DNA from 2 places in the Granulosicoccus antarcticus IMCC3135 genome. Region 1 is predicted to be linked to the other one. Evidence: predicted binding sites of a transcription regulator. Region 1 holds the regulator's gene; the other holds the start of a gene.
What was found. The regulator FNR, encoded in region 1, switches genes on or off when oxygen is low (the NO sensors DNR and NnrR bind a similar motif). The targets are predictions, from matches to a motif close to TTGATNTANATCAA.
Positions count from the first base shown of each region.

Region 2: a site for FNR is predicted at 6,786-6,799, ahead of ccoN (cytochrome-c oxidase, cbb3-type subunit I). Genes of this name have one in related genera too.

Region 1 covers NZ_CP018632.1:2,881,706-2,897,270, forward strand. The annotation lists gene IMCC3135_RS12500 (DUF6152 family protein) at 1-964, opposite strand, end outside; gene IMCC3135_RS12505 (MOSC domain-containing protein) at 1,258-1,761, shown strand; gene mgrA (L-glyceraldehyde 3-phosphate reductase) at 1,856-2,884, shown strand; gene IMCC3135_RS12515 (DksA/TraR family C4-type zinc finger protein) at 2,964-3,230, shown strand; gene IMCC3135_RS12520 (DMT family transporter) at 3,261-4,127, shown strand; gene fnr (fumarate/nitrate reduction transcriptional regulator Fnr) at 4,148-4,915, opposite strand; gene hemN (oxygen-independent coproporphyrinogen III oxidase) at 5,017-6,369, shown strand; gene IMCC3135_RS12535 (hypothetical protein) at 6,674-7,162, shown strand; gene yghU (glutathione-dependent disulfide-bond oxidoreductase) at 7,310-8,185, opposite strand; gene IMCC3135_RS12545 (Hsp70 family protein) at 8,397-9,647, shown strand; gene IMCC3135_RS12550 (malate/lactate/ureidoglycolate dehydrogenase) at 9,675-10,760, opposite strand; gene IMCC3135_RS12555 (DEAD/DEAH box helicase) at 10,875-12,125, shown strand; gene IMCC3135_RS12560 (Gfo/Idh/MocA family protein) at 12,197-13,183, shown strand; gene IMCC3135_RS12565 (nitroreductase family protein) at 13,199-13,921, shown strand; gene IMCC3135_RS12570 (AGE family epimerase/isomerase) at 13,931-15,115, opposite strand; gene bcoG (3-dehydrocarnitine:acetyl-CoA trimethylamine transferase BcoG) at 15,188-15,565, shown strand, end outside.
Region 2 covers NZ_CP018632.1:6,808,216-6,823,780, reverse strand. The annotation lists gene IMCC3135_RS29540 (NAD(+) synthase) at 1-1,509, opposite strand, end outside; gene IMCC3135_RS29535 (DUF2189 domain-containing protein) at 1,983-2,846, shown strand; gene IMCC3135_RS29530 (DUF2788 domain-containing protein) at 2,847-3,056, shown strand; gene IMCC3135_RS29525 (sulfite exporter TauE/SafE family protein) at 3,095-3,841, shown strand; gene IMCC3135_RS29520 (heavy metal translocating P-type ATPase) at 3,838-6,438, shown strand; gene ccoS (cbb3-type cytochrome oxidase assembly protein CcoS) at 6,417-6,662, shown strand; gene ccoN (cytochrome-c oxidase, cbb3-type subunit I) at 6,963-8,480, shown strand; gene ccoO (cytochrome-c oxidase, cbb3-type subunit II) at 8,512-9,120, shown strand; gene IMCC3135_RS35670 (cbb3-type cytochrome oxidase subunit 3) at 9,135-9,377, shown strand; gene ccoP (cytochrome-c oxidase, cbb3-type subunit III) at 9,370-10,305, shown strand; gene ccoG (cytochrome c oxidase accessory protein CcoG) at 10,372-11,784, shown strand; gene IMCC3135_RS29485 (FixH family protein) at 11,798-12,418, shown strand; gene IMCC3135_RS29480 (hypothetical protein) at 12,459-12,788, shown strand; gene IMCC3135_RS29475 (hypothetical protein) at 12,813-13,442, shown strand; gene IMCC3135_RS29470 (TRAP transporter small permease subunit) at 13,595-14,104, shown strand; gene IMCC3135_RS29465 (TRAP transporter large permease) at 14,173-15,495, shown strand.

The sequences.
Region 1 (15,565 bases):
TGTATTCATGCACCAACTCGTTCTTGTCATCAACATAGAAAGTCTCGGCGATTTCCATCTGCTCGCTGTAGGGCACGGTACGTTCAGTACGGCCGCCGATCACTTCGAGAAAGCCCGGAGAAAAACCTTTGGTCATGACGTCAAGCTTGTTACCTGTCCATTTACCCACCGAATAACCGGCCATCGTAGGTTCGATCTGCTCTGGAAAGTCACCGTCGATATGAATAGTGCGTTTGGTATCCATAAAGCCATAGGTCAAGGTCACCTCGGTTGGTGTCTGCTCGATCTTGTTGACCATCTGGTCAAAACGGTAATCAAGAATGATATTGGTGGGCTGGCAGCTGAAACGCGGATTGTCTTCAGAAGTCCAGTTGCCGGATATATCCAGGGCTGCCTGGGTTAATACAAAGGCTGGTGCCGGACCTGCATAAGCCGCTGGTGGACCACTGGGGATGGGCTCTCCCCACTCGCCAACAATGGATGCCCCATCGGTGGCTGTAGCACTATCGGTCTTTTTATCGTCGCCTGTGGGAGCCTCGTCCTGTTCCGGATTGATGAACTCGCCGTTGTCACCGATTTCACCGTAACGAATGAGCGTTCTTCCATCGCTGAATGTAACGGACTCGGTATAGCAGGTCGTGGGTTCGGTGCGCGCAGGAGAACCGAAAATCTCGATTTCCGTGCCGACCTCGAACATGGACGTTTTCCAGCCCTTGCGTTTCAGCAGGCTGCCGGAGCGCAACTCACAGCGCCAGTTGACGACTTCGTTGTTTGCCTCAGGCACGTCGAAATAGACATAGGAGTGAGGGTTCGCGAATCTGACCTTGGTGACTACGCCTTTTTTTGTCAGAGTCTGCGACAAGTCGAATTGTCCGTTGACGCCGTGGTGAGCGTAGGTTGCAGCGGGAAGAGCAGTCCCCCCACACAACGCGACAATCGCACTAATCATGAGTTTCTTACGCATCGTTATTCCTCTGAAATCAACTGGAAATCGGTGGTTTTTAGCCGGGTGTAGAGAGCGTCGAGCCATTGCTTCCTGTTGTCTCTTTTCCAGAGAAATACCGGACGCGTTCGACACTGAGCATCATTTAAAACGATAATTAGTGATTTAGCAACATAATATCTATGATATTAATTAAATACATATTATTTGCACAATTGGTTTGCGTCATGATTCTGGGCTGGACTTGCAGAGCTAGGCCGCTACAGGTCACTTGAACGAGTCATAATTCCAGCAACCGATTCCAATACCTGTTTATGAGAACGTTAAAAGAACTACTGAATACCTTGCCTCAGCAAGGTCGTGTCGAATGGATCGGTGTGCGCACAGTTCGCCGTACGCCCATGACTGAGCTGAATGAAGTGAGGGCTTGCAGCGCAAGTGGGCTTGAGGGGGATCGGTATGCCGGACGTACCGGGGAGCGGCACGTAACCTTGTTGCAGGCTGAACACCTGCCAGCAATTGCCGGCTTTCTGGGCAGGCAGGAGATAGCTCCAGAGTTGTTGCGTCGCAACCTCATTGTCAGTGGCATCAATCTGTTGGCATTGAAAAACCGCTATTGCCAGATAGGCGAGGTCATACTGGAAATCACAGGTGCCTGTCACCCCTGTAGCCGGATGGAAGAACTACTGGGTGAGGGCGGGTACAACGCCGTACGGGGTCATGGCGGCATGACTGCCCGCGTGTTGCAGGACGGAATCTTGCGAAAGGGCGATACCGTGATCATGCTTGAGTCGCATGCTGATGCATCAGAACCCTGAGCTGGGCGAGTCGGCAGAAATATGACAGGCAGGGCAGACAACTCACAGTTCAGTATGATGTGTGCGTCACTCTAATAAATTCAGGAACCAAGCCATGAGTTACCAACCTGCTGACGATCGTTATGCAACTATGCCGTATCGTCGCTGCGGTCATTCAGGATTGCTGCTGCCGGCCGTTTCTCTGGGGCTTTGGCACAATTTCGGCCACGATGTTGCCTACCAGACGCAGCGTGCCATTTGTCATGCCGCCTTTGATGCGGGTATCACGCACTTTGATCTGGCCAACAACTACGGCCCGCCACCGGGCTCTGCTGAAACAGCTTTTGGTCAGATCCTGGCCAGTGATTTCAAAGGCTACCGAGATGAGCTGATCATCTCCTCCAAGGCCGGTTACAACATGTGGCCCGGACCCTATGGTGAGATGGGAAGCCGCAAGTATCTGATTGCCTCTTGTGATCAAAGCCTGAAACGCATGGGGTTGGATTATGTGGATATCTTCTATTCACACCGTTTTGATCCCAATACACCATTAGAGGAAACCATGGGTGCGCTGGATCATATCGTTCGATCCGGCAGAGCCATGTATGTGGGTATCTCATCGTACAATTCGGAACGGACGCGCGAGGCGGTAGCCATCTTGAAAAGCCTGGGTACTCCGTGCCTGATACATCAACCCAGCTACAACATTCTCAATCGCTGGGTCGAGACAGATGGTCTGAAAGATACTCTCAAGGAGTTGGGTGTCGGCTCGATCGCCTACACACCATTGGCGCAGGGGATGTTGACAGACAAGTACCTCAACGGCATTCCCGAAGGCAGTCGTGCCACTCAGGGGAAGTCTCTCAAAAAGTCATTTGTGTCCGAAAAAGCGGTAGAGAGTATTCGCGCCCTTAATGAAATAGCACTTGGTCGGGGTCAGAGCCTGGCGCAGATGGCGATTGCGTGGGTGCTACGTAACGAAGGCATCACAACAGCGTTGATTGGTGCCTCAAAGCCTGAGCAGGTGGTGCAGTGTGCAGCCGCTGTCAACAACCTTGAATTTACTCAAGAGGAGCTGACAGCTATTGATGCGAGTGCGAATGAAGAGGATATTAACCTCTGGGCAAAATCTTCAGAGTCCTGATCTCTGGGGTCGCTTCACTGGATGATGGTAGGGGCGGTGCGTGAGTGCACCGCTCTAATTCAATCTAGAGGGTCAGGTCATGGCGGGTGGTTGGTCAAAAGATGGGGCTGTACAGGATCAGATTGATGCCAGTGTCGATGAGGCCGTCAATCGGGCTCGGCAACAACTGCACAAGGGTGAGAGTCTGGTTGATTGTGAGGAATGTGGAGAGCCCATTCCGGAGGCTCGTCGGCGTGCTGTCAGTGGTGTTCGATTGTGTGTAACCTGTCAGGAAAATGCTGACGAGCATCGCAGCGAGCAAGCCGGCTTCAACCGGCGAGGCAGCAAGGACAGCCAGCTGCGTTGATCGGGCGGCACGGTATTCTGAGAGTTATTGATGAAGATTTTGATTGCCTGTGCCCCGGGTATTTTTTTACTGCTCTGGTCGGGTGGATTCACTGTGGCCAAGATAGGCATCAGCGACGCTGATCCGCTAACGTTGCTCGCCTTGCGTTATGCCTGCGTTGTCGTGATATTGCTGCCTTTTTGCCTGATCATCAAGCCGCCTTTGCCCAAGGGCAGGCAGCAATGGTTGAACCTTGCCCTGGTAGGGTTTCTGATACAGGTTGCCTATTTTGGTACGGCCTGGATGGCATTCTACAAGGGCGGTTCGGCAGGCACCGTGGCACTGATCACCTCACTGCAACCCATTCTGGTCGCCTTGATCATGCCGATGATGTCCAGCGAGCGGGTGTCTATCAAACGCTGGCTCGGCCTCGCTCTGGGGCTTGCAGGCACCAGTCTGGTATTGGCGGGCAATGCCGGGATCGAACCTATCAGCCTGACGGTGCTGGTATTCTCGACATCTGCCTTGATTGCGTTCACGATAGCGACGGTGTGGGAAAAGCGTTTTGGTGTTGCGCATCATCCGTTGACGTCAAACATGGTTCAGTACACCGTGGGACTTGCGGGTACCTTGCCGTTGGCGTTGCTATTTGAGCCCATGCATATTGAGGTGACTGTGCCGTTTCTGTTTGCACTGGCCTACCTGGTACTGGGTAACTCCCTGCTTGCCATCAGTTTGCTGCTGATGATGATTCGTCGAGGTGAGGCTACGCGTGTGTCCGCCTTGTTTTTTCTGGTGCCGCCAGTCTCTGCGCTCATCGCCTGGCTGGTTCTGGATGAGCACATGAGTTCACTGGCCTGGCTCGGTATGGCTGTGGCTGCTATCGGTGTCTGGATGACGACTCGCCGCGTGGTGTGAGCGGCAGGGAAGGGTCTGACTCAGCTCAGGACTTGCTTGTTAGCATTGATCAGTTGGCGCAACTGCCCCATGTCTATCAGTTTTATCTGTTTGCCTTGCGCCTCTATCAGCCCTTGTTCGTGAAACTTGGAAAACGTGCGTGAGACAGTTTCGAGTTTCAAACCCAGGTAGCTGCCAATCTCCTGACGAGTCATGCGTAGCACGAACTCAACGGAGGAATACCCCAGATGGCGATAACGTTCCGAGAGATTCAGAAGAAAGGCTGCTACGCGCTCTTCGGCCTTCATGGTGCCCAGTAACAGCATGACATTGTGTTCGCGCATGATTTCACGGCTCATGATGCGGTGTAGTTGGTGCTGCAAAGGTGGGAACTCGCGGGCGATGCGTTCCAGGTCGGTGTAGGGAAGGATGCAGACCTCGCTGTCTTCCAGAGCAATGGCATCGACCCCGTGCTGCTCTGTTGCTACGCCTTCAAAGCCGAGTAGCTCGCCGGGAACCTGGAAGCCGGTTATCTGGTCACGCCCATCGGTGGAGGTGATGCGTGTTTTGAAAAAACCGGCTCGCACGGCATACAGTGAATTGAAATCATCACCGACACGAAATACGTATTCTCCTCGCTTGATCCGTTTGCGCATTGACACCAGATTGTCGAGTTTTGCCAGATCAGTGGCTGGAATTCCACCCGGCACGCACAGGGTTCGGAGGCTACAGGTGGCGCAGGCGTCAGTGAGAGGCTTGTGGACGTGTATCTGAGGGCACTCATTGCACTGGGTCGAGGGATTGTTCATGTTCCTATACGTCGCTCATGTCTTTAAGCCCTTCGTCATTGATCGAAAGATCGTTGACATTAATCAAATCCGAATTTGACCACTTCGGTGATAGTACCATTATGAAAGAAGTCGACATTCGTGCCCCTAGATATACCAGTTATCCTACAGCTGACCGATTTGTCGAGGCTTTCGGGCCGGAAGACTATATCCGGCATCTGCAAGCTCGGGAAATGCGTCCGGCGGTACCGCTGTCGGTCTACGTTCACATCCCGTTCTGCAGTGCTCTTTGTTACTACTGTGCGTGCAGCAAGAAGATTACTCGCAATTACGAGAAGGCCGAACGCTATGTGAGACATCTTGTGGCAGAGTTGTCGCTGGTAGACGCCAGGCTTGGAGGTGATCGACGCCTGTTGCAACTGCACCTGGGTGGTGGCACGCCAACCTTTTTGAAAGAAAGAGAGCTGAGAATACTCATGAGTGCTCTTCGTGAGCATTATGCGCTGTCATCTTCCGGTGAATACTCCATAGAAGTGGACCCACGCACGGTTGATGATGAAAAAATGGCGCTGTTGAGCGAGCTTGGCTTCAACCGTATCAGTCTGGGGGTGCAGGATTTTGATCGTCAGGTGCAAACGGCCATCAATCGAGTGCAACCTGAAACACTGGTGCAATCTGTTCTGGATCGAGCCCGGTCACTGGGTTTTGAATCGACCAATTTCGATCTCATCTATGGCTTGCCCAGGCAGACACTGGCCGGGTTCGAGAAAACGATCGACTCTGTCATTGCCATGCGTCCCGATCGAATCGCGTTGTACAGCTATGCACACATGCCTTTAGTGTTCAAATCGCAGCGACTCATCAGTATCAATGACATGCCGAACGTTGCAACCAGTCAGGCTGTTTTTCGGATGGCCAATGAAAGGCTGGAAGCGGCAGGTTACGAGTATATCGGTATGGATCACTATGCTTTGCCGGATGACCCATTGGCAAAGGCGCATCGTAACGGCCTGTTGCACCGGAATTTTCAAGGGTATACAACACAGCCAGATTGTGACCTGGTCGCTCTGGGGTCCAGTTCCATTAGTCGCATTGGCAGTTGTTACAGTCAGAATCAAAAGAGTACCAACGATTACAACGACTGTATCTCGCAGGGCATATTGCCGACTCAAAGGGGCCTTGAGCTATCCCGCGACGATATGCTCAGACGGGCGATTATCATGGCCATCATGTGCCAGGGAGAAGTCGACAAGGAGACTTTCGAAGTTAACTACCTGATTGATTTCAATCAGTATTTTGCCGAAGAGTTGTTGGCATTGGAGCCATTGATGCAAGCCGGTATGGTTGATGATGAATCAAGCCGCATCGTGGTAACGGCAACGGGCCGGCGTGAGGCGCTGCGTCTCATCAGTGCCTGCTTCGATCGTTACCTGAGCGATCAAAAGTCAAGGGCGCGTTATTCAAAGGTGCTTTAGTCCTGCGCCTCCCGGGAAGCTGACCCAGATATGTGACATCAGTAGGTATCGGTGTGGGTATCCAGCGACAGACGATCGGGTACAAACTCTCAGTAGTCGAATTACTGAAGCAATGTTCTGGCGGGTCGCTGATAGAATAGTGACTAGACGTCGTATGTATCACCAAATGCAATGGACGCCGCCTGTTTTTTCCGGCTACCGTGCCGTGTGAGGTATGTATATGGCTAGAACATGGTTGGTACGACTTTCAATGGTACTTGCGTGTTTCTCGTTGCTTAGTTGCAAAGTTGAACCAGTATCCCGGTTGTCTGGACAATTAGAACCGTTTTACGGTAAGTACACCGGAACAAGCGAATCACCAGAAGGTAGAGGCGAGGTTGCCGATCGTGACCTGACGGTATCTATCCAGCCCTTGGAGAAGAACGGCTTTTCGGTCAACTGGACGACCGTGATTCACACTGCCGACGGGCAGAAGAAAAAGAGTGCGCCTTCCATTGATTTCTACCCGTCTTCCAGGCCCGGCCTTTTTGTATCTGCAATGAAAACCGATGTATTTGGACATACTGTGCCCTACGATCCTATCGCCAAGGACGGAAACCCCTATGTATGGGCAGGGCTGGATGACACGACACTGACGGTATCGGCGTTGTATATTCTTGATGGCGGTGGTTACGAAGTACAGGTATACAAGCGCTCGCTCAATGAATCTGGCTTATCTCTGGAATTTGAAAGGATAAAAGATGGTGAGCCAATGACCCGAATTTCCGCTCAGCTGAACCCCGTACCGCGTTGACACCTATCTCATGAAACTGAGCTGTCGGTTCTTGTGAGCATATGGGATAGAGGGTGGGGGCTCTCAGCGGCCAGCCTCATGACAAGGCTGGCCGGCGTGCTACCGCTTCAAAATATTGACTGATCCGTCAGGTTCTGCCCGACCAGCTCAGGCTTCCGGGGCGAGTTTGTCCTGTGTATTCGTATCAAAGTCGCTGGCATCGTGGCGTTCATGCAGCTGAGAAGAAGGCTCACCAAACGTGCGGTTGACCATACGACCACGCTTAACGGCTTCACGCTCAGCGATTCGTTCGGCCCATGCCATGACGTTCTTGTATGAAGGGGTGTCCAGAAATTCAGCTGCTTCATAAACAGTGTTCAGCACCAATGCGCCATACCACGGCCAGATGGCCATATCGGCGATGGAATATTCGTCGCCTGCCATGTACTCATTGTTTGCCAGATGGCGATCCAGAACATCAAGCTGGCGTTTGGTTTCCATGGTGAACCGATCGATGCAATATTCAATCTTTACCGGCGCGTAAACATAGAAATGGCCAAAGCCGCCGCCAAGGTAGGGGGCACTGCCCATGAGCCAGAACAACCAGTTCATGCACTCGGTGCGCTTGGCAAAATCTGTCGGCAGGAATGCCCCGTATTTTTCTGCCAGGTACAGAAGAATAGAGCCGGACTCGAAAACCCGGGTAGGAGGCGTGGTGGTGTGATCCATCAGAGCAGGAATTTTCGAATTCGGGTTGACGTCGACAAAACCACTGCCGAACTGGTCTCCGTCACCGATTTTGATCAGATGTGCATCGTATTCGGCGGCACTGATGCCCTTCGCCAGCAGCTCTTCGAGCATGATGGTTACTTTCACCCCATTGGGTGTAGCCATTGAATAGAGCTGCAGCGGGTGCTTGCCGATCGGCAGTTCCTTGTCTTGTGTAGGACCTGCAATCGGACGGTTGATGCTGGCCCATTTACCGCCGCTGGCGGCATCCCAGGTCCAGACCTTGGGTGGGGTGTAATCAGGTAAATCGCTCATTGTTCTGTTTGTTCTGCGTTGGAGTTTGAAGAAGCACTCAAATAGAGAGACAGACTGTAGCAGGAGCTCATGGCACTAATGAAGCTACCTTACGGCGAATTAAAGTTGCATCAGTCAGGATGTGCGTTTCGTTTGCCAGATGCTGCCACCTCGACACCAGTCTGGTTTACACTAGCGGGTTCCCCGTCACTGGCACACAGCACCGATTTCCATGAACGCAGGCGGTATTGATTTCGGCACATCCAACTCCAGTGTCGGTTATTTGAAAAGCGGTGAGCCCACCCTGTTAGCGTTTGGTGAGGACGGCTATTCCGTGCCCACAGCCATCTTCTATTCGGCAGAATCTGCTGAGGTCTACTTCGGCAAACAGGCGGTTTCGCAATACACCGAAGAGGTTGAAGGTCGGTTGTTGCGTTCCTTGAAATCCATCCTGGGTTCCTCCCTGATGGGCGAGAAGACTGCGATCCGGAACCGGCGAGTTGCTTTCAGTGACATCATTCAGGACTTCTTCGGTTTCCTTCGAGTCACCCTGGCGAGTCAGGGGCAAGCGGATATGAACCAGGTCGTGTTGGGCAGGCCTGTGCACTTCGTGGACGATAATCCGGAAATGGATCGGCTGGCAGAGCGGCAATTGCGCGAAATTGCCGAAAAGTCAGGATTCGAGCATGTGGAGTTTCAGTTCGAACCCGTCGCCGCCGCACTCACCTACGAGAGCAAGCTGCAGGATGAGCAACTGGCTCTGGTTGTCGATATTGGCGGTGGTACGGCCGATTTCAGCATTATCCGCCTGTCTCCCGAGAGGCATCGGCAGGCCGACAGGACAAGTGATATCCTGTCCACGGTGGGTATCCACATTGGTGGTACGGATTTCGACCGATTGCTGAGTCTGCATTCCCTGATGCCATTGCTGGGGATGGGGACGCTGGTCAAAGGCACCACAAGACAGTTGCCGAATTCTACCTACTACGATCTGGCTACCTGGCACCGTATTCCGCTCTTGTACAACAATGCAACTGAGCAGAAAATTCGCCAGATTCAGCTCGATGCGGCCGAAGCCGACAAGGTGCGCCTGCTTGGCGAGGTCGTATCGCGCAAACTGGGGCATGCGCTGGCAAGAAAGGTGGAGCAATCCAAGATCAAGCTGTCTGCCAGTGGCATCAGCGAATGTCTGTTACAGGGGCTATCCCGCGATTTGCAGACCGTTATCAGTCGCGATGAATTCGAAACCGCCATCGGTTCGGTGGTTGAGCGTCTGAGCCACTGTGTGTCGACAGCATTGCTTGACTCACAAATACGGCCAGAGGCCATTACCCGCGTTTTTTATACGGGAGGAACCTCTGCCGTACCTTTGCTACGGCAGCAGTTCGGTGAAATGTTTCCCTCAGCTCAACATGTGCAGGGGGATACCTTCGGCAGCGTGGGTCTGGGGTTGACTATTGATGCCGCCAGACGATTTGCCTGATTGTTTCACGAACCCTAAGAGCAGGGCTCAGGAAGCCTTTGTCAGCAGCGCGTTGATGGCGGTTGGGTCCAGTTTGAATCGATCTGCAATATCCACGATCTGACGTACTGTTTCATCATCGACTGGAATGCCATGATCGGTACGTTGCTGACGGTTCTGATGCTCTGTCTCGCCAGGCAGGAGTACCGCGGGGGTGCCAACAGCGGGTTGCCGGGATTTGATGAAGTTGTAGAACTCCTCTGTTCGCTGTTCGATAGCCTTTCTACTGTCGAAAGCGCTGGGATCGATAATGATGGAAAACATGTTGTTGATGACCCCATGGGGCAGGTGTTCCATCGTGGCTACCGTGTCGGTGCTTGACAGGGCACCTGCCAGCAGTTCGACGAATATTCCCAGTCCTGATCCCTTGTGTGCACCGAATGCGCTGAGAGATCCCTGTCTTGATTGAGCCATGGGGTCAGGGTCGAGAGTCTCCAGGCCTTGCTCATCGATCAGACAGCCAGGCGGCACTTTCTCACCCTTGTTGCTTGCAACTCGGACTTTTCCGAAGGCAACGGTACTGGTTGCAATATCCAGCAAAGGTTTGGCCTGACCTTTGAGCGGCATTGCCATGCTGATCGGATTGGTTGAGAAGCCACTTTCGCGTGCACCGAAGGGGGCAACAATAGGGGCATGGCCTACGACATTGACCATGTGAATGGAGACATAGCCACGGGCTGCGCAGTACTCTGAATAGGTGCCGACACGCGAAACATGACCTGAGTCTCGCAAAGCCAGAATAGCCACCTTGTGTTCTGGCACACACTTCATTGCATGGTCCAGTGCCAACAGAGCCATACGGTGACCGAAGCCACGTTTGGCATCGACAACGGAAATGGCGCCCATGGGAGCATGCAGCAATGGTTCCTGATTGGGGACCAGGTTGCCGTCGAGTATCTGCTCGCCATATAAGGGCAGCATGCCGATACCGTGCGAATCATGTCCGGTCAGATTGGCATCGGTGAGGTGGCTGGCAACGATGTCAGCTTCGTTCTCATTGCAACCGAATCCTTTCAATACTGCAGTGGCGAATTGTTTGACCGACTGGCTTGTATAGTTTGATGCAACAGGCATAAGGGACCCTTGAATGTAGTGTGCTTTTCAGTTCAGCAATGAGTGTACTTGTTTGCCTGTCAACAGGGACTGTCTCAAGGTACACTAGTGCTTGTTATTTTTAATGAACGCTACATGTCATTCAACGCATTTGCCATGCCCTCCAGCCTGACTCAGGTACTTGATCAGCTGGGGCTGCAAGTACCAACGCGAGTGCAGCAAGAGCTTTTTCCGGTCGTTGTCGAAGGCCGTGATGTGCTGGTATCAGCCAACACGGGCTCGGGCAAAACCCTGGCCTACTTGCTGCCACTGCTCAGTCAGGTTCTGGCGAGTGCTGGCAAACAGCGTGCCTGCACTCTGGTTGTCGTGCCTACTCGAGAACTGGTCGGTCAGCTGGCAAAAGTGCTCGGCGACTTTGCCCAGATTCCAGGTGGCTGCAAAGTGGCTACGCTGGCTGGTGGTTCTTCGATCAATACGCAACTGATGCAATTGCGTGGCGGGGCTGATTTCATTCTGGCCACACCTGGACGATTGCTTGATGTCATCAAGCACAACGGCATTGATAAAAGCAGTATCGATGTCCTGGTACTGGATGAGGCCGATCGTTTGCTCGATGAAGGCTTTCAGGATCAGCTGGATGAACTCATCGCAGAGTTTCGTCCTCGTCAACGTTTGATGGTCTCAGCAACCTACTCAAGGAAAGTTCGCGCAAAAGCGGGCTGGATATTGAAAAATCCGGTTTTTCTGGATCTGGCAACAGCGGTTGAGCAGGTGCGGCACCGAGCGGTGGAAGTTGATGAGCAGCGTCGAAAAGAATTGCTGTTGTTTCTGTTTGAACAGGACCTTGCAGCACCTGCCCTGATTTTTGCAGCTGACAGAAGAGGTGCTGAAAAGCTGGCAGAAAACCTGTCCAAGGCTTCAATAAAAGCCGCTGTATTGCATGGCAAATTGTCCATGGCGCAGCGCGCCAACGTGCTCAGACAGTTGGAAGATGGCGATTTACAGGCATTGGTCGCAACTGATCTTGCCGCGCGTGGCATCGATGTGCCCAGTCTGCCGGTGGTCATCAATTATGATCTGCCCCGATCGGTCGAGTTATATACCCATCGAATCGGACGCACGGCACGTGCAGGTCTGACGGGCGAGGCCATCAGTCTGGTCGACATTAATAGCGAGGCTCATCTGGCGTTGATCGAGAAGCGACTGAATATCAGTATTCCCCGAGAACAGATAGAAGGATTTGAACCGAAAAATGCGCTGCAAAGAGTCGTACCGCTGAACGATGGCAACGGTGGGATCAAGGGCAAGCGCATGAGCAAGAAAGACAAGTTGCGTGCCGCTGCCGCACGCTCTGCGGGCCATTCCGATGAGTCCGATTCAAACTGAAGCCGGTATGTAACTGCGGCCACTTCATTACCAGGGCCCCACCGGGCTTCCACCTACTCAAGGAGTCAGTCATGTTGAATTTTGGAATCATGTCTACCGCGAAGATCGGTAGAGATCATCTTGTTCCGGCCATCCAGCAGGCCGACGGCGCACGCCTTGAAGGCGTTGCTTCTCGCGATGGTGGGCGGGCAGCGAAGATGGCAGATCATTTCAATGCACCGCAGTCTTTTGATAGCTACGAGGCCATGCTGGAATCGAAGGATATCCATGCTGTCTATATCCCGCTGCCCACCTCACAGCATGTTGAATGGGCGCATAAAGCTATTCTTGCAGGCAAACATGTCCTGGTTGAAAAGCCACTGGCACTCAAGGCCAGCGAGATAAACAAGCTGATCAAGGCACGTGATAAAGCCGGAGTGATCGTCTCGGAGGCCTATATGGTCACCTACCATCCACAGTGGCTGAAGGTTCGTGAACTGCTCAAGAAAGGCACGATTGGTACGTTACGTCATATAGATGCCTCGTTTACCTACTTCAACACCGATGCTGGCAACATGCGTAATCAGGTTGAGCTGGGTGGTGGTGCATTGCCTGATATCGGTGTTTATCCGACCGTCTGTGCACGCTTTGCAACAGGTCTGGAGCCAGTATCAGCCACGGCTTCAGTGGAGTATGATCCGACCTTCAAGACTGATCGCTATGCCAATATTCAGCTTGAGTTCGAGAAGGTGAACATGAGTTTCTATGTCAGTACGCAGATGGCAAACCGGCAGACGATGGTCTTTCATGGTGACAAGGGCTTTATCGAACTCAGTGCACCGTTCAATTCCAATCTGTATGAAGGTGATGAGGTTCGGGTACACAATGCCAAGCATAGCGATACGCGCATCTACCGTTTCACCGGAGTGAATCAGTATCGACTGGAGATTGAGGCATTCTGTCGCGCGGTCGCAGGCAAGAAGCAAACTTGTTTCACCCTGGAAGAATCCATTCTCAATCAGAAGGTCATCGATGCAATCTACAAATCAGGCAAGAGTGGCAAGCGCGTCAAGGTTTGAGCAGAGGAATCAATAATGCAAGCCAGTGAAAGCGGTAATGCACAGGCCGAGGTAGAGGCCGTCGACCGGGTCATCAGGGCGCGCAAGACCAGCAAACTGATGTTGGAGCCGGATAACAAGGGCGAGTCCGCTGTTGTCTGGACCGAAGAGCAGGCGAAGGCCTTGCGTACGATGGTCGAAGGGGCGGCCTGGGCGCCTTTTCATAAACGTGCCGATGAGCAGGTGCATCGCCAGGGGGTTCTTGATTCAGTCGTGCCCTGGCGGTTTCACGTACTGGAGCCTGCGGCCTGTCGATCGTTGATGCAGTTTTTGCAACGCCAGTCTGACAATCAGCCAGATTCCAAATGGAGTCGGGCCTGGCAGTCCAAGATCAAGAACATGCTGGCTGCCTGTGGGGCTCTGGTGCAGGCCACCTGGCTGCCAGATCCTGGTGCCGAGGGACAGAGTCCTGAACTGTCTGCCAACAACATCGAGCATATTGCCGCCAGTGGTGCTGCCATACAGAATCTACTGCTGGCAGCTGAGGCACGAGGCTGGAGCAGCTACTGGTCCAGTGGCGGCATTCTGCGTGATGAAGAAGTATTTGATCACCTGGGAATAGGTCGCAACGAGGTGTTGCTTGGATCATTGTTTCTGGCGCCAGCCGTGGTGACAGATAGCAAGTTGATACCCGGTGGTTTGCGTGACCAGCGCGGCCCGGTGGAAGGCTGGGCACGCTGGGTCACACTAGCTGACTAAAACAACAGGCTATTGCTGGGTCAGTACGTCCCAGCAAGCTCCCATGGTGTGATAGTCAGTCTTTCCCGGTGGGGATTTCTGATTGTCGACAGCGGCACCTTCACGCGTACGGATACGAAACCAGGCGCCGTGTTTGTGATCAATCAGGTGCTGCCAGCTGTATTCCCACAAACGATTGTAATCGTCCAGGTAGCGGGACTCGCCGGTCAGTTTGTGCAGGCGCCAGGCGGCTGCAAAGGCTTCGGCGTGTACCCAGAAGTACTTGTGTGCATCACTGAATGAGCCATCCGGTGCAAACCCATAAACCAGGCCGCCATATTGATCATCCCAGCCCTTTGTCATGGCAGCGTCAAACAATTGGGCAGCACGTTGTACCCAAACAGGATTCGGACTTTCCTGATTCAGTGTCAGTAGTAGTTTGGTCCATTCAACCTGGTGGCCAGGCTGGAAGCCCCAGGGCTTGAAAAGATCATCCGGCTTGTCGATGTTGTACTGCATATCGAGTTGCCAGTTTGTATCGTAGTGCTCCCAGATGAGCCCGTCATTGATGGCTGCCAGTTCCACCGCGAAGCGTTGCGCGAGCAATTGCGCGCGTTCCAGATATCGAGCCTGCCCGGTTGCCTGGTAGGCGGCGAGCAATGCCTCACAGCTGTGCATGTTTGCATTTTGCCCACGGTAGGGGTCCAGCACTTCCAGTTCGCTGTCCAGCTCATCGGCATAAGCCCGGCCTTCGGAATCCCAGAAATTCTCTTCCATGAAGTTCCAGACTTCATCGATGGTATCGCTGGCCTCCTTGATGCCTGCCTGAACACAACTGGCAGCAGCAAGCATCACGAATGCGTGGCCATAGGCCATGGCACGCCCATCGGTTACCTGGCCGTTTTCGATGACCCAGGCGTAGCAGCCTGAGGGCTGCCGATGAACGTCTTGCAAGTATTTGAAGCCTGCTACAGCCCATTCCCGGTGCTGTTCATTGCCATGAAAACGATAGGCGGTGGCGTAGTTGAATACGAAGCGCGTTGAGCTGACCAGGTGGCGCATCTGTGGGTCATAGACGCTGCCATCATCCAGGAAACACTGGTGAAAGCCGCCATCCGGAGCGATGACGTGTGGTTCGTAGAAATTCAGAATCGACTGGATGTGCTGACGTAGAAAATCCGCTGAACTAAACTGGGGAGATTGTGGTGTATTCATAGCCTGATGAGTCGTGGATAGCTAGTTTTTTCACGAGCCCTCAGTATAGTCAACAGAACAGGAGCAGAGCCAGTGCCTTTAGCGATGAACCGGGAAGTTTTTATCACCTGCGCAATAACGGGCTCAGGATCCACCCAGGACAAGAGCCCCCATGTTCCGCGCTCGCCAGAGCAGATTGCCAACAGTGCCATCGATGCTGCGCGGGCCGGCGCCGCTATTGTGCACTGTCACGTGCGGGATCCTGAAACAGGAGCTCCCAGGCGGGATGTGGAGTTGTATCGGGAGGTCACGCAGCGTATTCGTGACAGTGAGGTCGATGTTGTATTGAACCTGACGGCTGGCATGGGCGGAGACATCGTGTTCGGCGGTGTTGAATCGCCTTTGCCTGTCGTTGCCGGCACCGACATGGTCGGCGCCACCGAGCGGGTGGCTCATATAGCCGCCTGTCTG
Region 2 (15,565 bases), 3.9 Mb from region 1:
GTACATGGCAATATGATCGCCAGCATAGGTAGACCATCCCAAGGCTTTCTCTGACAGGTCGCCTGTGCCAACCACCAGGCCACCGTTCTGGTTAGCCATGGTCATCAGCAACAAGGTGCGTAGTCGTGCCTGGACGTTCTCGAGAGTGACATCGCCCAATTCAGGATGAGTGCGCAGCTGTTCGATAAGCTGTTCAACCGTATCCACATTCTGTGTGGCAGGGTGCTTGATAGCTTCAAGTACCGTACGGCTGGCATCGGAAATGCTCACCTGACTGAAGCTGGCACCCAGGGCGTGGGATAGTGCTTCGGCGTTGTCACGAGTGCCATCGCTGGTACCGAAGCCTGGCAAGGTGACGCACAGCAGATCGGTGCGCGGCTGGCCTCGCAGATCGAGAGCGGCTGCGGCCACCAGAGCTGCGTGGCTGGAGTCCAGGCCTCCGGAAACACCGAGCACCAGTTTGGGTTTGCCGATAGCCGCCATGCGGGTGGCTAGTGCATTACTCTGAATCTCGAACATCTCCCAGCAGCGATTGGCCAGAGTGGCCGGGTCGCGTGGCAGGAAAGGTGTGCGTGATACATGTCTGACCATGCCTTGAGGCACCGTGGACTTGAAGTCAATGGTTCGCATCGGGCGCTGGTTTTCACGGGCACAGTCACCAAAGGTTCCCGTGGAACGTCGTTCGAAGGCCAGTAGTTCCAGATCGATATCCTGCACGATGAGCTGCCCGGTACGCTGGAAGCGATGTGATTCCACCAGCACGTTGCCATTTTCACAAATGAAGGCATCGGCGTCGAAGCTGACATCGGTGGATGATTCTCCCGGACCTGCTGCAACATAGACATAAGCGCATTTGCCACGATCGGATGTTGATCGTGCCAGCAGGCGTCGCAGTTCGGCTTTGCCGATCGTGAAATTCGAAGCGGACAGGTTACAGATGACGCTAGCCCCAGCCGAGACCTGAAAGCTGCTGGGTGGCACTTGTACCCAGTTGTCTTCACAGACCTCCACACCGAGCATCAACTCGGGCAGGGAGCTGTTGAATAACAGGTCGAGTCCGAAAGGTGCCTTGTGTTTGCCCACCGTGATGGTGGCGCCTGGTGGCAAGTCAAAACCGGAGCGGAACCAGCGTGCTTCTTCAAATTCACGATAGTTCGGCAGGTAGGCCTTGGGGACCACCCCCAGCAGTTTGCCGTGATGGATCAGGGCGGCGCAGTTGTACAAACCATGGTTGAAGCGCAAGGGCAATCCCACGATGGCAACAGGTTCGAAGGATTCGCCGGCTTCGATCAGTTGCGACAAGGAGTCTTCGCAGGCGTCCAGTAGCGTGGTGTTCATACAGAGATCGCGGATGCTGTAGCCACTGAGGCCCAGTTCCGGAAACACGACAACGTTGGCGCAACCCATATCGGCTTCACGCCACAGTGTCAGAGTGCGCTCACGATTTGCAGTGACATCGGCAACGGCAGCAGCAGGTATGGCGGCAGCAATTCGGGCATATCCTTTCATGTGCAAATTTTAAGGTGGGTTGAAAGAAAGCGTCCTTTGACAATCGTCAAGACGCGGGCGATAGGCTTAGGGATCGTGAAACAATTAATTATCATTTTCAGTCGTCCCTGCATCCTGCCCTGCCGCGTTGTTCGGCGGTTGAATAGCCAGCTATTCGCCCTTCTCACGCCTTGCCGGACAGGCGCAGGACCAACTGAAAACTGATACTTAATTATTTCACGATCCCTTACGCCATGTTAGCCTCTGATTCATCAATGTATGCAAGAGAATTAGTCAAAGCAGTTACGGATTGTAAGTCTGTTGTCAGGCCTTGCTGTAACCGGCACGATAAGAGGCTATATTGGTAACGCTGTATATCGACTGATCATCGTGATGCATCTCGTTGATCATGGTCAACATGTGGGCGATTGGTTTGCGCTATGTTAGCGTCTGGGCCACCGTTACAGGTTATTGCGTACAGCGCGGGAGTAGGCATGACAAATACCACCGACAATTCAACTGGATCCCGACCGAGCGCTGGCTCGCCTGAGGCCGGAGGCACAGCACCCGTAGAGGCAAGCTCTACTGTGGGTGAGGAATTGCCACCGCCAATGCCGGCCATCAGACGTCTGGAGGCCAGGGCGCCATTGAGCTGGTTGCAACGTGGCTGGCAGGATATGGTGGCTACACGCTTCAAGGGTTGCCTCTATGGCCTGGTATTCGTGCTGATGGGTTATGCCATCGTCTGGGTCTATGCCACCAAGTGGCAACTGACCATGGGGCTGATTGGCGGATTCTTCCTGATGGGGCCTTTCCTGTGTACTGGAATCTACGATTTGTCACGTCAGCAGGAAAAATTCGGCAAGGCGAGTCTGACCAAATCATTGACTTGCTGGTCGAGAAACCTCTCAGGGCTGGCATTTTTTGCCATCATTCTGACCTTCGCCATGATCGTCTGGGCGCGAGTTTCCCTGATACTCTTTGCTTTGAGTTCTACGACCAGCTTCCCGACCGTCCAGGGTGTGCTATCGATGATTTTTTCCTTTCAGAATCCGCAGTTCCTGGTGCTGTGGGTGGGAGTTGGCTTTATTTTCGCCTCGATCGTCTTCGCCCTCAGTGTTATATCCGCGCCGATGATGCTTGATCGCACATCCGATACGTTCATGGCGCTGTTCAGCAGTGTGCGCAGTCTGCAGGCCAATCCTCGCCCCCTGTATTTCTGGGCTTTACTGGTTGTAGTCATCATTGGTCTGAGTCTGGCTGCAGGTTTCCTCCCGTTGCTGATTACAGCGCCTCTCATTGGTCACGCCACATGGCATGCCTATCGTGATCTAGTCGAACCTGAGTCTGCTAATTAGGTGTTTGGTTTTACAGAACAACAGATTTCATCATTCGGGCTGACCTTTGGTGTTGGCGGCTTCATGCTGTACATGTTGTTCATCGTCTGGAATCTGGCGAAAGAATCGAAGGCTGGCAAGGTGGGCACCTTGGTTCTTTTCTTTGTACTGGGTTTTGGCATGTTGGGGTTTATTGCCAAGAGTATTATTCAGCGCATTTTGGATATCTGAATCTGGTGACGTGCGTTCCTGGTACCTGATCTGCAACCATGACCTATCCTGATATTTCTCTGCTTGCCGTATTCCTGACAGGGCTGCTGGGCGGTGTGCACTGTGCGGGTATGTGTGGTGGCATTGTCAGTGCGCTGGGCATGATGAATCAAAAGCCTGTGTCGCGCGCGTTGAACATTCCCGTGAAGGTCGAGGGTGGCAAAACGCCAGAGGGTCCTGTTCGCTCCGCTTTTTCAGCCGTGGCCGCCTATAACCTGGGTCGTATACTGACCTATTCCCTGTTGGGTGCGCTGGCGGGAGGTGTGGGTTCCGTTGCATGGTTAATGCAGTCGATGCTGCCGATTCAACAGACAGCCTTCTTTCTCAGTAATCTGTTGGTGGTGCTGATGGGTTTGTACGTTATTGGCTTCAAGCGAATAGGGGCCATGGCGGAGTCTTGGGGCAAGCATCTTTGGCAGCATATCCGGCCTGTCGCCACGGCTCGCCTGACGGGTTTGGGGTTTGTGAATTCAGTGCTGGCTGGTTCTCTGTGGGGGCTTGTGCCTTGTGGGATGGTCTACGCAGCTCTCAGCGCGGCACTGGTATCGGGTGGCTGGTACCAGGGGGCACTATTGATGCTGGCCTTTGGTCTCGGTACCTTGCCCAACCTGATGTTGCTGGGCTTGTCCGGCCAATGGCTGGGCAGGATCAGTCGGAACCGCTGGGTGCGTTTACTGGCAGGTAGTCTGATCATCCTGCTGGGCCTGAGAGGGTTCATGCACTGGAGCATGATGATCGCCGCATGAGATGCTACCACTGTACAGAAGAGGTGCTGGAGCCCGGATGCTGGCAAGTCGACTTTGACGGCGCCTCGCATGATCTTTGCTGTGCTGGCTGCGAGGCGGTCATGCAAGCCATCGTGGAGTCGGGCCTGGGCGACTATTACCGCTTCCGCACTGAACCTGCCCAATTTGGTGTTATCCCGGACAAACTTGCCGCCAGACTGGATGAAGTGGGAGTATTTGACGAGCCCGAAATCAGTGAGCGTTATCTGCAGCCAGTGAGTTCAGATGACCCTGCTCGTAGCAGCGAACTGGTGGATGTGAATTTGTCGGTTGAGGGCATGCGTTGTGGCGCCTGCGTGTGGGTACTGGAGCGCTCGATTGCGGCTTTGCCAGGAGTTGAGCGCAGTAGTGTCAATTTTTCCAGTGGACGTGCCAGTGTCCGTTTTGATATCGCGCGTCTGAAGCTGTCCGATATCTTGCGACGGGTGGCGCAGATGGGTTATAGCTGCGCACCCTTTGATGCCCGCGAGCGCGAGCTGGCACTCAAGCGCGAATCTCGTGTGCATTTGCAGCGCCTGTTTGTGGCAGGTATTGCCACCATGCAAGTCATGATGTATGCATTGCCAGCTTATCTGAGTGGGGATGGCGACATTGATCCGAGCCACGAGAGTCTGATGCGCTGGGCGAGTCTGGTGCTGACGACCCCCGTATTGCTCTACAGTGCCGTGCCTTTTTTGAAGGGCGCCTGGCTGGATCTGAAACGGCGTGAGCCGGGTATGGATGTGCCGGTGAGTATCGGCATACTGGCCGCTTTTTTTTCGAGCGTCTGGGCGACAGTCACCGGCACTGGAGAGATCTATTTTGACTCGGTGGCCATGTTCGTATTTCTGTTGTCTGGTGCGCGCTATCTTGAATGGGCGGCGCGGCGACGTGCGATGCGGGCGGTGGATGACATCAGTGCTGCGGCACCTGAAACCGCACAACGTCTTGTTGGTGATGAGCTCGAAACGGTACCGGCAGCGCGACTCGACGTGGATGATCTTGTTCTGATCAATACCGGTGAACGTGTGCCTGTGGATAGTGTTGTGCAGGCCGGCCATAGCGACGTCAATAATGCCCTGGTGACCGGTGAATCGGTGCCCGTGCCGATCGGGCCGGGGGATGTGCTGGCCGGAGGTTCTTTGTTGACGGGTGCGCCTGTACAAGTGCGTGTTCTGCGACGGCAGGCGGCCAGTACCTTGTCGGTCATAGATCGGTTGATTGATCGCGGTGCCACTGAGAAACCCAGGGCCGTTCGTATTGCTGATCGCATTGCAACCGTTTTTGTTACCGCTTTGCTGGTGTTTGCCGCGATGGTGTGGCTAGTCTGGATGCAGCTGGATGCAACACGAGCAGCAACAACGGCTATTGCCGTACTGGTCGTGTCCTGTCCTTGTGCCTTGTCACTGGCGACACCAGCGGCGCTGGCTGCAGCCACCGGTGATCTGTTACGTAGCCGTTTGCTGATCACCCGCGGCCACGCTCTGGAAACTCTGGCCCGAGTGACAGATGTCGTGTTCGACAAGACCGGCACGCTGACCACCGGCGCTCCCACTGTCAGTGGTATTCAGCTGGCTCAGGGATGGGAGCGTAGTCAGGTTTTGCAGTTGGCTACAGCTCTGGAAATGGGCTCCACACATCCCTACGCGCATGCCTTGCGACAGGCGTCCAGCGTAGAACCGACAGGTGCTGACGCTATTGCCGAGCTGGTACACCTGGGGTATGTCGCTGTCGATCTGGAACATTGTGCAGGCCATGGTCTGGCGGCCAGTATCGAACCGACCGATAGCGCAAGATTTGCCTTCTATGTGGGGTCTGCCAACTGGTGTGGCGTGACGCCAGAGACTGCGCACTCATGGCAGGCCGCCGATGACGAGCAGGCACGAGCTGCCAGTGAGGTCTTTCTGGCACAACGTTCGCTGATGGAATCAGGTGGGGGGCTTGAGCCTGGAGCGCCGGTCGTACTGGCACGTTTTCTCATCAGTGATTCGTTGCGTGATGAAGCCTTGTCTTTGGTCAGGGGCTTGATTCAAGATGGGTTGACGGTTCATCTATTGTCCGGTGATCGGCTGCCTGCGGTACAAGTCGCAGCTCAGTCACTGGGTATTGCTCAATACACGGCAGGTGTTACACCGACTGAAAAACAGGCTTATGTCGCTAAGTTGCAAGCTGGTGGCGCGACTGTTTTGATGGTGGGTGATGGCATCAATGATGCCCCGGTGCTGGCGAGTGCCGATGTCTCTCTGGCCGCGGGTGAGGCGACAGCGCTGGCACGCACCGCCGCTGATGTCATTTCTCTACTACCCGGGCTTGAGGGATTGGAGCCGTTGCTTGCCAAGTCTGTCCAGACCATGAAAATCGTACGTCAGAATCTGGCATGGGCAGCCATTTACAATGTCACGGCCATTCCGCTAGCGGCCTTGGGTTATGTGCCACCTTGGGCTGCCGCCATTGGTATGGCGGCCAGCTCGCTGCTGGTCGTCAGTAACGCTCAACGATTATGGTCGCGTCCCGGATCTGTGCCGGTCGATTCTGTTCGTCAACCGAGGTCCCGCCTGTGGAATCGCTATATCTTCTGATACCACTGTCGGTCATGGCGGTGGTGGTGGCTGTTCTGGTCTTTTTCTGGATGAACAAGAGCGGCCAGTTCGACGATGACCAAGGGCCTGCATGGAGCATATTGCTTGATGATGACCGGCCCGTCCAGGCTAAGAACAGTACTGAGAAGAAGGCAGAGAAATTGAACGAGACGGGTGACAAGATAGGGGTAAGCGAGAATGAGACGCCTCCTGAAAGTCACTGATCATCACGCAGGTTCAGGTACTGGCAGCGGTTAGAGGTTGAGGGTTTCGCTGCTTGTGACGATTGTTGTTCACAGGTGTTTCTCCTGCTTTATCAGTCAGCTGGCAGCTCTATCCTCCTCGGCTTGACCTATGTCAAGAAGTTGCCGTGTTCTATTGCGTAACATCTGCAGATCGACAGGCGCTATGTCGATACGTATTTTCGCCTGCAGAAAATGCATCTTTCAGTTGTACTAAGGACTGGACGTTGCTGTAATGCCATATAGATTTCACGCCGAGGGTTGCGATTGATGAGTACTACCATGAACGAGACGGCGGGGTTGGCAGCTGCTGAGCACGACGACTTGCAGGTTGAGAGTAAAGACACCTACAACTACAAAGTGGTTCGGCAGTTTGCCGTGATGACTGTTGTGTGGGGCGTTGTCGGCATGCTGGTTGGTGTCATCATTGCAGCCCAGTTGACATGGCCTGAGTTCAATCTGGGTATCTCCTGGTTCAGTTTTGGTCGTCTGCGACCTTTGCATACCAATGCCGTGATCTTTGCCTTCGGCGGAAGCGCGCTGTTTGCCACCGGTTATTACGTCGTGCAGCGAACTTGTCAGGCTCGACTCTGGGGCGGGTGGCTGGTGCCATTTACTTTCTGGGGCTGGCAGACAGTCATCGTGCTGGCGGCCATCACGCTGCCAATGGGTATTACTCAGTCCAAGGAATATGCTGAACTGGAATGGCCCATCGATATCCTGATTGCAGTGGTCTGGATTGCGTTTGCGCTGGTGTTCTTCGGCACAATAGTGAAGCGCAAGACTCCTCATATCTATGTGGCCAACTGGTTCTACGGTGCCTATATTCTGACGGTTGCCATACTGCATATTGTCAACAGCGCTGCCGTTCCCGTCACGCTTGGAAAGTCCTACTCTGCCTACGCTGGTGTACAGGATGCCATGATCCAGTGGTGGTACGGTCATAACGCCGTGGGCTTCTTTCTGACTGCCGGATTCCTCGGCATGATGTACTACTTCATTCCCAAGCAGGCAGGGCGCCCGATCTACTCTTATCGCTTGTCCATCGTGCATTTCTGGGGATTGATTTTCACGTACATGTGGGCCGGTCCGCACCATTTGCATTACACCGCTTTGCCAGACTGGACTCAGTCCGTGGGTATGGTGTTTTCACTGATCCTGCTGGCACCCAGCTGGGGTGGCATGATCAACGGCATCATGACCTTGTCAGGTGCCTGGCACAAACTGCGTACCGATCCCATCCTGAAGTTTCTGATCGTCTCGCTGTCGTTCTATGGCATGTCGACGTTCGAAGGTCCGATGATGGCCATCAAGACAGTCAACGCGCTGTCTCACTACACTGACTGGACCATTGGCCATGTGCATTCCGGTGCGCTCGGTTGGGTCGGCATGATCACCATGGGTTCAATCTACTACCTCATTCCGCGCCTGTTTGGTCGTAATCAGATGTACAGCGTCAAACTGATTGAAGTGCATTTCTGGGTCTCGACTCTGGGTATCGTTCTGTACATCGCCTCTATGTGGATTGCAGGTGTCATGCAGGGCCTGATGTGGCGTGCAACCAACCCCGATGGAACGCTTGTCTATGCTTTCATCGAAGCGGTCAAAGCAACCCATCCGTACTTCATGATGCGATTTTTCGGTGGTTTGCTGTATCTCAGCGGTATGTTGCTGATGCTGTTCAACATGATCATGACCATTCGTCAGGGCAAGAACGCGGTTGCAGCCATTCCTGCTGTCAATCATGGACATGCAGGTGGTGGTAAGGCCCCGGCAGTCGCTTCAGCAGCGCATTCCTGATCAGGCAAGCGATAGAGATTACAAGATGAAATTGACACACGAGCTGATCGAGAAAAACATCGGTCTGATGGCTATTCTGATCGTATTAGTCGTATCGGTAGGAGGACTGGTGGAGATCGTGCCATTGTTCTACCAGAAGTCCACGACTGAACCGGTTGCAGGGCTTGAGCCCTACGATGCCTTGCAACTGACCGGACGCGATGTCTATGTGCGTGAAGGCTGCTACAACTGCCACTCGCAGATGATTCGTCCCTTTCGTGCCGAGACAGAACGGTATGGACCTTACTCGGTGGCCGGTGAATTCGTTTACGACCGACCGTTCCAGTGGGGCAGCAAACGCACGGGGCCAGACCTGCATCGTGTAGGTGGACGTTATACCGATGAATGGCACCGTGTTCACATGAATAACCCTCGTGATCTGGTGCCTGAATCAGTCATGCCGGCTTACCCTTGGCTCGCAAAGTCTCCATTGGATCCAGAAGGTGTCACGAAGAAGATGAACGTGCTGCGCATGTTGGGCCATCCTTATACCGATGAACAGATAGCTGCAGGTCCGAGCATGCTGGAAGGCAAGAATGAGCTTGATGCTCTGATCGCCTATCTGCAAGTGATGGGTACTGCCGGCAATGGGGTGCAGTAGTGGAAATCATGGACATGAGGGTGGTAATCACCGTCGTCAGCTTTGTCGTATTTCTATTGATCGTATGGTGGGCTTACAGCGGACGTCAGAAACAACGTTTTGATGAAGCGGCCAATCTGCCGTTTGCTGACGATGACATGCAAGAGCGAACTGTCGAAGAACAGCTGGCTGAAAACAGAAGGAATTCATCCAGCATCAAATCCGCCGACCAGTCAGCGGCCCGTGCAACAGCAGAACAGGAGGTGCGGCATGTCTGATTTTGTAAGTAGTTTCTGGAGTCACTATGTATCCGCTATAACCATCATTTCCATTCTTGCCTGCTTTCTGCTGGCATGGGTGACATCCCGGGCGAAAGTGCCACCTGCAGTTGATGGCGTGGTCGAGTCCACCGGACATGTATGGGATGAAAATCTGCGTGAGCTGAACAATCCCTTGCCTCGCTGGTGGTTGTATCTGTTCTACATCACGTGTGTTTTCGGGGTTGGCTACCTGATTCTGTATCCGGGACTGGGTACGTTCAAAGGCACACTGAATTGGACGCAAAACGGGCAGTACGATGACGAAGTGGCCAAGATGGATGAGGTGACGGCGCCGTTGTTTGCCGGCTATATGGCTCAGGATATTGCAGAAGTGGCAAAAGATCCCGAGGCACAAGCCATGGGGGAACGTCTGTTTCTGACCTATTGCAGTCAGTGTCATGGTTCCGATGCGCGCGGCAGTCGCTCGTTTCCCAATCTGTCCGACAATGACTGGCTGGGAGCCGGTGATCCGGAATACATCAAGCACACGGTACTTAACGGTCGTAACGCGGTGATGCCGGCAATGGCTGCGGCCATCGGTAATACACCCGCTGATGTGGAAGCGATGGCCAACTATGTACTGTCATTATCCGACAGCCGGCATGATGCCATCCTGGCGGCGAAAGCCAAGCCTAAATTTGCTGTTTGTGCAGCTTGTCATGGCGCAGATGGGAAAGGTGTCGCGGCGGTAGGTGCTCCCAATCTGACGGATGACACCTGGCTGTATGGCGGTTCACGCAAATCGATTGAAGATGCGATCAGTAATGGTTTTAACAATCGCATGCCATCTTTCGGAAATCTACTGGATGAGGGCAAGGCGCATGTACTGGCAGCCTATATCTGGAGCTTGTCAAATTCTGATGAGAGCACAACACAAACCAACTAGTTTGTGACCCCTGTGATGGCTGCGCGTGCCACCGCGTAGCCATCCACTAAACTGAACGGTCAACCAATGTCTACATCTACTTCGCCCGGCAGCAAGCGACAAGAGCAATTGCTGCTGGAAGTGAGCCGCAAGGTGTACATGCGCTCTGTGACAGGTCTTTTTGCCAAGTGGCGTTGGATTTTTGTCTGGTTGACGCAGGTGCTGTTCTACGGTCTGCCATGGTTGTCATGGAACGACCGTCAGGCTGTCTTGTTTGATCTGGCTGCCCGCAAGTTCCATATTTTCGGGCTCATCCTGTACCCACAGGATTTCATTTATCTGGCAGCCCTTCTCATTATCTCGGCAATGTCGCTGTTTCTGTTTACGGCGGTTGCTGGTCGGGTGTGGTGTGGTTTTGCCTGCCCGCAAACGGTTTATACCGAAATATTCATGTGGATAGAGCGCAAGATCGAAGGCGATCGTGCCCGTCGCATGAAACTGGATGCCTCGGCTTTTTCGGCGCACAAGCTGCGCTTGAAAATTGCCAAACACGGTGCCTGGATCGCCTTCGCTCTATGGACAGGAATCACCTTCGTTGGTTATTTCACACCTATACGCGACATGCTGGGGCAATTTGTCACTTTGTCACTGGGTTCCTGGCAGATGTTCTGGATCGTGTTTTACGGTTTTGCCACTTACGGTAACGCTGGCTTTCTGCGCGAGCAGGTGTGCAAGTACATGTGCCCCTATGCACGTTTTCAGGGCGTCATGTTCGACAACGATACCTGGGTTATCACCTACGATCCTGGCCGTGGCGAGCCGCGCGGTGCGCGCTCTAAAAAATCCAGCGTCGAAGGGCGTGGTGACTGTGTGGATTGCAGCCTGTGTGTGCAGGTGTGTCCTACCGGCATCGATATTCGAGATGGCCAGCAGTACGAATGCATTGGCTGTGCAGCTTGTATCGATGCCTGTGATCAGGTCATGGAAAAAGTAGGCAGTCCCAAAGGTTTGATCCGCTATGACACGCTCAATGGTATGGAAAACGGCTGGACGCGTGCCCAGTTGTGGCGGCGCGTCTTTCGACCTCGGATACTCATTTACAGTGTGATTCTGCTGACAGTGACCGGAGTGCTGATTGGACACATCGCTACCCGTGTGCCGGTCATGCTGGATGTCATGCGTGACCGTGGGGCGTTGTCCAGAGAGGTCAAGAACGGCGTGATCGAAAATGTCTACCGTCTCAATCTCATCAACAGTGCCGAGTTTGATCGCACATTCAAGGTGTCTGTCACAGGCCTGCCAACATTGCATATAGATACGGTCGATACGATTGAGGTAGCTTCTGCCTCCAACCGTACGATTGCGTTACGTGTGCGTGCTGAACCGGATGCGGGTGATGCGGGCAGTAATCTGATCATGATCGCTGTCGAGGCGGTTGATGACAGCTCCGTTGTTCAAACCTCCAAGACTTCCTTTTTTCTACCAGAAATGTTTGAGTAGATTTTTTTTAACCATGAGCACTGCCATCAATACTCCAATCGATGATTCGGACCGCCAGACCAAGCCGTGGTATCGCTACGGCTGGCCATGGTTTCTGATCAGCTTCCCTCTGATCTCCGTGTTACTGGGCATCATGATGGTGTACCTGGCACTGACTACCAATAATTCACTGGTGGTCGATGACTATTACGCGGAAGGCAAGGGTATCAATCAGCGCATCGAGCGTGATCGATCGGCCTCATTGCTGGGGCTGGCGGCAACAGTGACCCGTACCGAGGAAGGGTTGGTACTGGATCTGTCGCGCAAGATGCCTGCATTGCCCGAGCAGTTGTCGGCTGAGGCGATGACCATGGAGGCTGGTTTCCACTGGCCAACCGCGATGCAAATGCGGTGGGTCCATGTTACACAGGCTGAGCGTGATGGTGAGGTGGTGCTGCAATCCATTGGTGGCGATAGATTCCTGGCAGCAGGCGTGAGCTTGCCGGAAAAAGGAAAATTTCGCATACACTTGCAACCCATCGACAATGCTCCCTGGCGATTGGTCAGTCAGCTGATCGAAGTAGGAGACCGCGCGAACTTATCCATGGCGGCGAAGCTGCCGGAAGAAGTTTTTAATCATTCTGAGTTCAAGTAGACTCGCATTTGTTGTTTCGACCCGTCGGAGTGTTCTGCCCATGTTGGAATCAAAGGTGTCTACCGATATACCATTAGCCTCACAGGGCTCAAATCCTGATCCGGGCAAGGGCCTTCTGGTACGTGGTCTCATGCAGGTGCTATGGCCCGCTTTCATTGGCGCGGCAATAGCCGTCGGCTTGTTGTTTTCGGTGATTGACCCTTTGCAGATAGAGTGGGTGCAGGTGCATCTTGAAGACAGTCGTCCTGCGGCCTATACCTTGGGTTTTCTCGTCTTTTGGGCACTATTTGCGATTAGCTGCGGCATGACCTGGTATCTGGCTGCCACCGAAACTCCCAAAGGCCGAATAGGTCGAAGTCTGCGCGATTAGAAAAAATTTCATCGATTAGCCCTTGTGATCGCTCTCCAATATGCCTGCCTGCTGATACTGCTTCCTTGCTTGCTGGACGCCGTGCGTCGTTCGGGAATCGAAAAGATGTCACGGGACGATCTTTTCATCTGGATAGGGTTGACGGGCTTGATCTTCGGTATCTTGCTGTGCACTCGAGACTTGCCCGAAGGGGTGACTCTGAAATATTCAGGTGCAGCCTTCATGGCTCTGACCCTGGGGTACTCGCGAGCGCTGTTATCCATGACTCTGTTGCTGCTGATTACGCAGCCCTGGGCCAATGCAGGGGTGGTTCTGTTGGTGGATGCCCTGTTGCCTATCTGGCTGATGATATTCGTGGTAAATCTAAGCCGTCGGTACTTGCCTGCCAATCCGTTTATCTTTCTGTTGGGTTGCAGCTTTATTGGCTTGTTTACGGTGTACGCGGTGCAGCAGTGTGTCGGGCTTGCCGTCTGGTCTGTGTCGGTGGATACACCTATTCTGTCCACCCTGTTTTCAGAACGAACCGGTTTGCACTTGCTGCTGGCAAGTGGCGAGGCCACTCTGGAGGGCATGATCATCACCATCCTGGTTGTGTATTTTCCCCAAGCCGTGCTGTTGTTTGACGACGAGTTCTATCTGTCGCGGCCCATGTAGTCCTATGGGTGCAACTGCTCCGAAATGGAGCTTGAGTGCTCGTAAAACAATAACTTAGCCATATTACGGGCCCTGAGCGTCTAAGACTTGACACAGGCCTTGTCTCGGCACAGTATCCTCCCATGACATTTACTGACCACAATGCCTGAGCAATGCCAACGTTTGCATTGAAGTTCATCCGATTCGTGGATGCTGTCAACTACAGGCTCGGCCGCATGGCCATGTATCTGATCTTCGTGATGATCGGTATTCTGTTGTGGTCCTCGATTTCCAAGACATTTTTTCTGCCTTCTCTGTGGACGCTGGAGATGGCGCAGTTTGTCATGGTGGCCTATTTCATTCTGGGCGGCCCCTATGCGATGCAGCTGGATTCACATGTAAGAATGGATCTGCTCTATGGCAGCTGGGGTCCACGCGGCAAGGCATGGATGGATGCATTTACGGTCTTCTTTCTGATCTTCTATCTGGGCGTTCTGCTCTACGGGGGAATTGAGAGTCTGGCTTATGCGCTCGAATACGGGGAACGTAGTCCCACTGCCTGGCGCCCGGAAATGTGGCCCATCAAGAGTGTCATGTGTCTGGGCATCTTTTTGATGCTGTTGCAGGCGCTGGCAGAATTTATCCGGGATATTGCCCGCATCCGTGGGGTTGCCTTGTCGTGATGGCTACCCCGGTTCACCCGCATCACCCGATTGTGGTGATGCTCGACGCAGCGAGTAACTTTCTCTAGATGTCTTACGAACTCATCGCCATCCTGATGTTCTCGTCAATGATGCTGATGCTGATGACGGGTCAGCGCGTGTTCGCAGCCATTGGTTCAGTCGGGGTCATTGCCGCTGTTCTGTTGTATGGCACCGGCGGTTCCGACTTTGGCTTTACAGCCGCCATGAAGCTGATGAAATGGTATCCGCTGCTGACCTTGCCGATGTTCATCTTCATGGGCTATATATTATCGGAGTCCGGTCTGGCGAATGATCTGTACCGCATGTTTCATGTCTGGATGGGCTCGCTTAGTGGGGGACTGGCCATCGGTACCATTGGCCTGATGGTGCTGGTCTCTGCCATGAACGGTCTGTCAGTGGCAGGCATGGCTATTGGTGCCACCATTGCCTTGCCCGAATTGCTGCGACGCGGTTACGACAAACAGCTGGTGACAGGTGTGGTGCAGGCTGGTTCTTCCCTGGGGATTCTTGTGCCGCCATCAGTGGTGCTGGTGCTGTACGCCATGATTGCGCGTCAACCCGTCGGACAGCTCTGGCTGGCAGGCGTGATGCCGGGACTCATGATGGCTGCCTTGTTCGTGATCTACATCGTGGTGCGTTGCAAGTTCCAGCCGCATCTGGGGCCTGCACTGCCACTCGAAGAGCGTAACGTTCCACGTCGCGAAAAAATTCGTCTGCTGGGTGCAGGAGCTCTGCCGTTATTGATATTCGCCGCCATGATGGTGCCGTTCGTCAATGGCTGGACCAGTCTGGTGGAAAGTTCGGCTATTGGTGCCATGACAGCCCTTCTGGCTGCAATAGTGAAAGGCCGGATGTCAAAAGTCGTGTTTGAAACCTCGGTGCGACAGACGCTGGCCATCAGTTGCATGTTCATGTGGATCATTCTGGCGGCGCTGTGTTTTGGTGCGGTGTTTGATGGTCTGGGCGCGGTACGAGCCATCGAGGATCTGTTCACCGAACGTCTGGGTCTTAGTCCGTGGACCATACTTATTCTGATGCAGTTGTCGTTCATCCTGATGGGGACCTTTCTGGATGACACCGCCATGCTGGTCATCGTTGCACCGCTCTATGTACCGCTGGTACAGTCATTGGGGTTCGATCTTATCTGGTACGGTGTGCTGTACACCATGACCACACAGATCGCCTATATGACGCCGCCATTCGGATACAACCTGTTTCTGATGCGGGCGATGGCGCCTCCGGAAATCACTTTGAAGGATATCTACCGATCCATTGTGCCGTTTGTACTGGTCATGGTTGTCGGTTTGGCCATTGTCATGCGCTTCCCGGATATTGCACTGTGGTTGCCGCATACGGTTTATGGAAAGTAGATAGATTGTGATTTGATAGCGCATGCCTAGGCATGTCTGAACAGACTTAACTGAAACCAAGACTGAGGAG